One region of the Streptomyces sp. cg35 genome, then DNA from elsewhere that is predicted to be linked to it. Evidence: riboswitches for the same ligand, from Rfam matches in the RefSeq annotation. Region 1 holds a riboswitch; the other holds the start of a gene.
What was found. A riboswitch is a leader RNA that binds a small molecule or an ion and turns the genes downstream of it on or off. The one in region 1 is predicted to bind S-adenosylmethionine.

Region 1 (4,408 bases):
CGGAACGTCAGGCCGGCCGAGGTGGAGCCCGGTGGCAGCGCGCTGGACGGGATCGTCACGTCCTTGGCGTCGATGCTGAAGTTGTTGCGGTCGCAGGGCTGGTCGCAGCCGTCGGCCTTGCTGTTGAAGAAGTTGTTGGTGCCGCTGCCGTCGGCCTCGGCGATCTGCTGCCCGTTGACCAGGAACTGGTCGCCCGCCACGTTCGCGTCGCCCTCGTACGCGGTGACGCTGGCGCGCACGTCGCCGCCGCCCGCCCGGTAGAAGCCGTCGATGTCGATCGTGGTGTCGGGGTCCTTGGACTGCTGGACCACGTGGCCGCCGTACACGTAGACGTTGCGGCGCGTGGGCGCGTACTGGGCGTTCGGTGCGTCGTACTTGTAGACGACGGTCAGCGACCAGCCGCCGACGCAGCCCTTGCCGGTCGGGGCCCAGACGTTGCCGACCGCGACCGGCACCTCGGTGCCGGTCGTGACGCCGGAGAACAGCGAGGTGATGTCGGACTCGGCGGTGTAGTAGTGCGGGCCGCCGACCTCGGCCGGGGTGCGCACCGCGTTCTGCACGGTGGCGGGCGTCTCGGCGCCGGCGCCGATCCTCACCACGGGCCGCGTGGTGAGCGGTTCACCGGCCGGGGAGGTGGCCGGGCCGGCGGTGTCGCAGCGCGCGATCTGGTTGCGGCCCAGCTTGTACGTGCCGTCGTTGCCGCCCCAGAAGAGGCGGGCGTAGGCGACGGTGGCGCCCGGCGGGATCGTCACCTTGCCGGTGGAGGAGTTGACGACCGTCGAGGACAGCCCGGCCGTGTCCGTGTACTGCATGTCGAACTGGTTGTTGTTCTCGGTGCTCGTGCCCGCCTGCGCGGACCGGCAGCGCGCCGCGTCGTCCGCGGGCGTGGTCGGGCACCGCATCACGGTGTTGCCGAGCGTGATGAAGTCGCCGTAGAGGGCTTCCTCGTACCGCTTGGCGAAGGGTTCGACCACCACCGCCGAGGCCGGAACGGCCGCTGCGACGAGGGTCGCGGCGGCCGTGGCCGTGGCGGCGAGGGTCCCGGCGAGGCGGGTGGCGGCGCCTGTGAGCCGCCGGTTGCTTCTTGCGTGTCTAAGCCACATAAGCGGCAATGTAGGCAAAAAGCATCATCACTCAGTGGCTATGCGACGCGACGCTCCGCGTACTCACTGATTTCGGTCATCGGGGGACGCTCCTCCGTGTCCACCTCGTACGTCCGCGGCTCGAAGCCGCCCTCCCCGCGCTCGAACTGGGTGAGCACGGGCCGCACCAGATGCCCGCGGGCCAGCCGCAGCTGCGCCGTGCGGTAGATCGCGGCGGCCATCCGCCCGAGCGCCTGCCCGTCCTGGTGCCGGTGCTTGCGCACCCCCACGTCGACCTGGGCCAGCGCGTCCAGGCCCACGGTGTGCAGGGCGTCCACGAGCAGCCCGAGCTCCACGCCGTACCCGACGGGGAACGGCAGTCGCTCCAGCAGCGACCTGCGGGCCGCGTACTCGCCGCCCAGCGGCTGGACGAATCCGGCCAGCCGGGGCCAGTGCAGATTGAGGATCGGGCGCGCCATCAGCTCCGTGACACGGCCGCCCTGCCCGGCGGCCCCGCCCAGCGGACGGTCGTACATCGCCTTCACGAAGGCCACGCCCGGGTCGGTCAGCAGCGGCCCGACGATCCCGGAGACGAAGTCCGCCGAGAACTCCTTGAGGTCCGCGTCGACGAAACACACGATGTCGCCGGACGTCACGAAAAGTGAACGCCATAGCACCTCGCCCTTGCCGGGCCGCACCGGGATCCGCGGCAGGACCGTGTCCCGGTGCACGACGCGGGCCCCGGCCGCCGCGGCGACCTCGGAGGTGCGGTCCGTGGACCCGGAGTCCACCACCACCAGCTCGTCGACGAGCGGCACCGCCTCCGTCATCAGCTCACGCCGGATCACGGCGACGATCTCCCCGACCGTCTCCTCCTCGTCGAGCGCGGGCAGCACCACGCTCACCGTCTGGCCGGACGCGCGCTTCGCGGCGATGAGCTGGTGCAACGAGCGGTCGGCCACGGACCAGGAGCGCCGCTCAAGCCAGCGCTCGACTTCTTCCAGCACGGTCTGCGGCTCCTTATCGGCGGGGCGGTATCGGTCGATGTGATCCATCTCGCGGTTCGGACGACTATCTCAAGGGTCCAGGCCGTCGGTTACAGTCTTGAACAAGGCCGGTGACCATCGCATGTCGGGGTCGCCGCCCGGTGTCAGCGCGTATCAGGGCGCGACACACAATCGAATACCGCTCATCCAGAGGGGCAGAGGGATACGGCCCGTTGAAGCCCCGGCAACCCTCCAGCCGGTCTCGTACGACTGTCATCGTCGACGTCGCGAGGCTCCCGGCTAGGGAAGGTGCCAAATCCGTCTCGTGGCGAGATGCGCCGCGAGGAAGATGAGGAGAAAGGGCCTCGCCTCTCATGGCTGTACAGACTGTCGCCACCACGACCGCCGCGAACACCGTCGACCTCGGCCCCGCGTCCGGCCTCTCCTGCCGCGAGTGCGGCACCACGTTCCCGCTCGGACCGATCTTCGCCTGCGCCGAGTGTTTCGGGCCTCTGGAAGTCGCGTACGACCTGCCCGTCGGCGACCCCGAGGCACTCCGCAAGCAGATCGAGGCGGGCCCGGCCAACGTCTGGCGCTACGCCCCGCTGCTGCCCGTCCCGGCCGACGTCGCCGAGAAGCCGAACCTGAACCCGGGCTGGACCAAGCTGGTCAAGGCCGACAACCTCGCCCGTGAACTCGGCGTCGAGCAGGGCAGGTTGTTCGTCAAGGACGACTCCGGCAACCCCACGCACTCCTTCAAGGACCGGGTCGTCGCGCAGGCCATCGAGGCCGCCCGCGCCTTCGGCTTCACCACGCTGTCCTGCTCCTCCACCGGCAACCTGGCCGGCGCCGTCGGCGCCGCGGCCGCCCGCGCCGGCTTCCGCTCCTGCGTGTTCATCCCGCACGACCTGGAGCAGGGCAAGGTCGTCATGGCCGGTGTCTACGGCGGTGACCTCGTCGCCATCGAGGGCAACTACGACGACGTGAACCGTTTCTGCTCCGAGCTCATCGGCGACCCGCTGGGCGAGGGCTGGGGCTTCGTGAACGTGAACCTGCGCCCGTACTACGGCGAGGGCTCCAAGACGCTCGCGTACGAGATCTGCGAGCAGCTCGGCTGGCAGCTGCCCGACCAGCTGGTCATCCCGATCGCGTCCGGCTCGCAGTTCACGAAGATCGACAAGGGGCTGCAGGAGCTGATCAAGCTCGGCCTCGTCGAGGACAAGCCGTACAAGCTCTTCGGCGCCCAGGCCGAGGGCTGCTCCCCGGTCTCGGTCGCGTACAAGGGCGGCCACGACGTGGTGCGCCCGCAGAAGCCGAACACCATCGCCAAGTCGCTGGCCATCGGCAACCCGGCCGACGGGCCGTACGTCCTGGACATCGCGCGCCGCACGGGCGGTGCCGTGGAGGACGTGAACGACGAGCAGGTCGTCGAGGCGATCAAGCTGCTCGCGCAGACGGAGGGCATCTTCGCGGAGACGGCGGGCGGCGTGACGCTCGGTGTCACCAAGAAGCTCATCGAGGCCGGGCTGATCGACCCGTCCCTGACCACGGTCGTGCTGAACACGGGTGACGGGCTCAAGACGCTCGACGCCGTCGCCGATTCATCGCAGGCGACCGCGACGATCCGGCCGAGCCTGGAGGCGTTCCGCGACGCCGGTCTCTCCGCCCACTGAGCCACCATCCGACCCAGCAGCAACGGGAGTCACCCATCATGAGCGTCAACGTCCGGATCCCCACCATTCTCCGTACCTACACCGGCGGCCAGGCCGAGGTGAGCGCCGAGGGCGCCACGCTCGCCGATGTCATCACCGACCTGGAGAAGAACCACACCGGGATCGCCGCCCGCGTCCTCGACGACCAGGGCAAGCTGCGCCGCTTCGTGAACGTCTACGTGAACGACGACGACGTCCGCTTCGAGCAGGGGCTGGAGACGGCGACGCCGGACGGCGCCGGGGTCTCGATCATTCCCGCCGTCGCCGGCGGCTGATCTTTCCCTGTTCCACGCAGAGTTACGTGAATTGCCCCCTCCGCGAGAGAAGCGGAGGGGGCAATTCTGCATGGTTGAGCGCGGTACAGTTGGGGAAGCCGCTTCCTTCTGCCGCCCGGTGCATGACGGGCGCATATGAGTTCTCGCCCGAACCGCGACAAGAAGCAGCCAAAGTGCCCGGCCCTTTCGAGCTCTTTATGGCATTTGTGCGGCCCGACTTGCCCTGGGATCCGGTGAGTTGGCCCGGTTTCCCCGATCGTGGGCGCCCAGAATTCTCGTCCGATTGACCTGTTGCAGACGGCAGTTGGGCAGATACATTCAGCCGCGGTCGACGCGTTCCGGCGCACACCCCC
Region 2 (4,408 bases), 1.5 Mb from region 1:
ATTGCCCGTAACCCTACGGCCTGCCGTACACCGCCCGCTCCCCGCCTTGCGTCATGCTCTCTTTCATGATCGGCAACGGACGTGACGCGATCGGCAAAGTGACCGCATTCCTCAGAGGGCATCCGGCTCCGGTCACGTACGGAATCATCGCCGTCTGCACCGTGGTCTTCGTGCTCTCCCCGGCATCCGGGCTCAACCCGTCGTACGGCACCGGGGACCGCCTCCTCGCCGCGCAGAGTGCCTACTTCGAGCGCTGGGGAGTCGTCCCCACGGAACTCTTCACCGGATCGCCCCGGGCCGCTCTCACCCCGGCCACAGCCCTCTTCGTCCACGGCAGCTGGGTGCACCTGCTCGGCAACATGCTCTTCCTCTACGTCTTCGGGGCGATGGTCGAGGAGCGCATGGGCCGCGTGCAGTACGCGTTCTTCTACCTGATCACCGGCTACCTGGCGCTGCTCGGCTACGCGATCGCGCACGCCGACTCCGACCAGACGCTGGTCGGCGCCTCGGGGGCGATCTCGGCGGTGCTGGGCGCGTTCCTGTACCTGTTCCCCGGAGCGCGCGTCACGAGCCTGTTCCCCTTCCTCCTCTTCCTGCCGCTGCGCTTCCCCGCATGGGTGGTCCTGCCGTTCTGGGTGGCGCTGCAGTGGGCGGCGGCGGGGCAGGACAGTCAGGGGCCGGGCGTCGCCTACCTCGCCCACCTGGTGGGCTTCTCGCTCGGGTTCCTCTACGCGTGGGTGAGGTACAGGGGCCGGGCTAGAGTGAACGCAGTCCCAACCACGGCCACCGAGGGAGACAGCCAGCCGTGATCACCGCGATCGTGCTCATCAAGACCAGCGTGGACCGGATCCCCGAGATCGCCGAGTCGATCGCGGCCCTGGAGAGCGTCAGCGAGGTCTTCTCCGTCACCGGCACGTACGACCTGATCGCCATGGTCCGGGTGGCCCGCCACGACGATCTGGCGGATGTCATCCCGGGCCGGATCAGCAAGATCCAGGGCGTCGAGGCGACGGACACGCACGTCGCTTTCCGCACGTACTCCCAGCACGACCTGGAGGCGGCTTTCTCCATCGGCCTGGACAACTGAAAAGACCGCGGTCGCGCCTGCTCGATGCATGAGCAGGCGCGACCGCGGCTTTTGGTCGTGGCTTTTCGTGGGTTGCTCGCGTGCCTTACGGGGCCGGGACGCAGCGGCCCTCTTCGGTGCGGTAGCTCCAGGCGGCGCCGTCCCGGACCAGTTCCTTGACGGCCGCGACGAAGCGCTCGACGTGCTCGTCCGGCGTACCCGCGCCGAAGCTGACCCGGATCGCGTTCAGCGACTTCTCGCCGGGCGCCGCCTCCGGAGCCCCGCACTCGCCCTGGGTCTGCGGGTCGGAGCCGAGCAGGGTGCGCACGAGCGGGTGGGCGCAGAACAGACCGTCCCGCACACCGATCCCGTACTCGGCGGAGAGCGCGGCGGCGAAGTGCGAGGAGTTCCAGCCCTCGACGACGAACGAGATGACGCCGACGCGCGGGGCGTCGTCCCCGAACAGGGACAGCACCTTCACCTCGGGCACCGCGGCGAGCCCCTCGCGCACCGTGCGGATCAGGTACTGCTCGCGGGCGACCAGGGTGTCGAACCCGGCCTCGGTCAGCGCCTTGCAGGCGGAGGCGATGGAGTAGACACCGATGACGTTCGGCGAACCGGCCTCGTGCCGGGCGGCGCTCTCGTGCCACTCGACGTCCACGCCGCCGTCCGTGCGCCGGGCGACCTTGCGGGAGGCGCCGCCGCCGGCGAGGTACGGCTCGGCTGCGGTCAGCCAGTCCGAGCGCCCGGCGAGCACACCGGAGCCGAACGGCGCGTACAGCTTGTGCCCGGAGAACGCGATCCAGTCGACGTCCAGCTCCTGCACGGAGACCGGGTGGTGGGGCGCGAGCTGGGCGGCGTCGAGCACGATGCGGGCACCGTGCGCGTGAGCGGCCGCCGCCAGCTCGCGCACCGGCCAGAGCTCACCGGTGACGTTGGAGGCACCGGTGACGCAGACGAGGGCCGGACCGTAGGGGTCCCGGTCGGCGAGGGCCCGCTCCAGGGTGGCGACGGCCTCCTCCGGGGTGCGCGGCGCGTTCAGGTACGTCACCCGGGCGTCCCGCCAGGGCAGCAGCGACGCGTGGTGCTCGGTCTCGAAGACGAACACCTGGCAGTCGGCGGGGAGGGCGGCGGCGAGCAGGTTCAGCGAGTCGGTGGTGGACCGGGTGAAGACGACCTGGTCGTCCTCGCGGCAGTCGAGGAACTCGGCGACGGTGGCGCGGGAGTTCTCGAACAGGTCGGTCGACAGCTGGGAGAGGTACCCGGCACCGCGGTGCACGCTGCCGTAGTACGGCGCGTAGGCGGCGACGTCGTCCCACACGCGCTGCAGGGCCGGCGCGCTGGCGGCGTAGTCGAGGGCGGCGTACGTCACCTCGCCACCGGTGACGAGCGGCACGGTCACGTCCCGGCCGAGCACCGGCAGCGGGGCCCCACAGGCGGGGTCGGCGGACTCGACGGACTCGACGGAGGAGGTGGTGGCGATGGCGGTGGCAGGGTGAGCGGACATGGCGGTATCTCCCGGCAGGACAAGGCGCAATGGCTGTGAGAGCCCGCACGGAAGCCATCAACCGGCTTACGGCGTACGGGAATTGACCTCGACGTGCGGAACGGAGAGGTCCGTCGCACGGAGGGTGATGGAGATGGAGAAGGGGCTGTGAAGCCCTAGCACATTCGCTTGCTCACGAGACTGCTCCCTCAAACGACCCAGGACCCCTGGAGAGTTCGCGAGGGGTCCGCGCTTGCCGCAAGCCTTGCTGCTTGCGGCCTGGTCTTCACCCGGGGCACCCCGCCACGGACGGAGGGTTGCCGGACAGCCGGCCGGGGCCGAAATCGCTGTCACTCATGACCTTGAAAAGCATCCTGCCACACGATCCCGATACGGCAAGGGCGCAGTCCACGATCTGGACTGCGCCCTGCGTCACACCGTCGCTCTCACGGCCGGTTGCTGGCCGCCACCCACCGCTCCAGGGTGGCCTTCGCCGCGCCGGAGTCGATCGACTCGGCCGCGCGGTCCATCGCGGCTCGGATCTGCTCGGCGAGCGTCCCGGTGCCCGGTCGTACGGCCACCAGCGCGGCCGCCGAGTTCAGCAGGACGGCGTCGCGCACGGGCCCGCGCTCCCCGTCGAGCAGCCGCCGCGCGACCTCCGCGTTGTACGAGGCGTCCGCGCCGCGCAGGGCCTCCACCGGCACCAGGTCGAGGCCCACGTCCCGCGGGTCGAAGGACTCCTCGCGCACGGCCCCGTCCCGCACGACCCACACCCGCGAGGTGGCCGTGGTGGTCAGCTCGTCGAGCCCGTCGTCGCCGCGGAACACCAGGGAGGAGTTGCCGCGCTCGGCGAAGACCCCGGCCACGATGGGCGCCATCCGCGCGTCGGCGACACCGACGGCCTGCGCACGGACCCGCGCCGGGTTGGTGAGCGGGCCCAGCAGGTTGAACACGGTGCGGATGCCGAGCTGGCTGCGCGCCGCGCCCGCGTACCGCAGCGCCGGGTGGAACTTCACGGCGAAGCAGAAGGTGATGCCCGCCTCCTCCGCGACCTGCGGGACGCGGGCGGGGGTGAGCTCCAGGTTGACGCCGAGCTTCTCCAGCACGTCGGACGCGCCGGAGGCCGAGGACGCGGCGCGGTTGCCGTGCTTGACGACCTTCACACCGGTACCGGCGATCACGATCGCGGACATGGTGGAGATGTTGACGGTCTTCGCGCCGTCGCCGCCGGTACCGACGATGTCGACGGTCTCCCCCGGCACCTCGATCACGTTGGCGTGGTCGTACATGGCCCGGACCAGACCGGAGATCTCCTCCACGGTCTCGCCCTTGGACCGCAGCGCCACCACGAAGCCGGCGATCTGCGCGTCGGTCGCCTCGCCCCGCATGATCCGGTCCATCGCCCAGGCGGTGTCGTCGGCGCTCTGGTCTCGGCCGTCGAGCAGACCGTTGAGGACGGCGGGCCAGGAACGGCCCGCCGCGGTGTCGCCTCCAGCGGGGTGCAAAGCGCTCATGGCCGCTCCTGTGATGTCAGTGAGAATTCCGCGGTCCTACCTTATCCAGCGCCGCGGACGGCAAAGAGCCCCCGTCCAGTGCCTGGACGAGGGCTCCTGCCGTGGCGGACAGTTCAGAGATCAGTGGTGGCCGTGGCCGCTGGTGATCTCCTTGTACTCCTCGGCGGTGGGCTTGGGGATCTGGTTGTTCTCCCCGTAGTAGCCCTTCGACAGCTTGGCGCGCGCCTTCTGCAGGCGGGACACCTTGCGCTCGACACCGTTCTCGTCGACCGCCGGGCCGAGCTCGACAGGCTTGTACTGCTCGTGCGCGGTGAGCGTGTGCAGCGCCTCCGCGTCGAGCGG

Region 2: linked by a shared signal. The riboswitch ahead of ACQUQD_RS29465 (aminotransferase class V-fold PLP-dependent enzyme) and the one ahead of thrC (threonine synthase) in region 1 are both predicted to bind S-adenosylmethionine.

The regions. Positions count from the first base shown of each region.
Region 1 covers NZ_CP191268.1:4,960,478-4,964,885, forward strand. The annotation lists gene ACQUQD_RS22615 (DUF11 domain-containing protein) at 1-1,103, opposite strand, end outside; gene ACQUQD_RS22620 (glucosyl-3-phosphoglycerate synthase) at 1,142-2,089, opposite strand; SAM riboswitch class I at 2,269-2,424, shown strand; gene thrC (threonine synthase) at 2,443-3,741, shown strand; gene ACQUQD_RS22630 (MoaD/ThiS family protein) at 3,780-4,055, shown strand.
Region 2 covers NZ_CP191268.1:6,454,689-6,459,096, reverse strand. The annotation lists gene ACQUQD_RS29475 (rhomboid family intramembrane serine protease) at 66-809, shown strand; gene ACQUQD_RS29470 (Lrp/AsnC family transcriptional regulator) at 806-1,087, shown strand; gene ACQUQD_RS29465 (aminotransferase class V-fold PLP-dependent enzyme) at 1,173-2,573, opposite strand; SAM riboswitch class IV at 2,797-2,914, opposite strand; gene trpD (anthranilate phosphoribosyltransferase) at 2,999-4,066, opposite strand; gene qcrB (cytochrome bc1 complex cytochrome b subunit) at 4,187-4,408, opposite strand, start outside.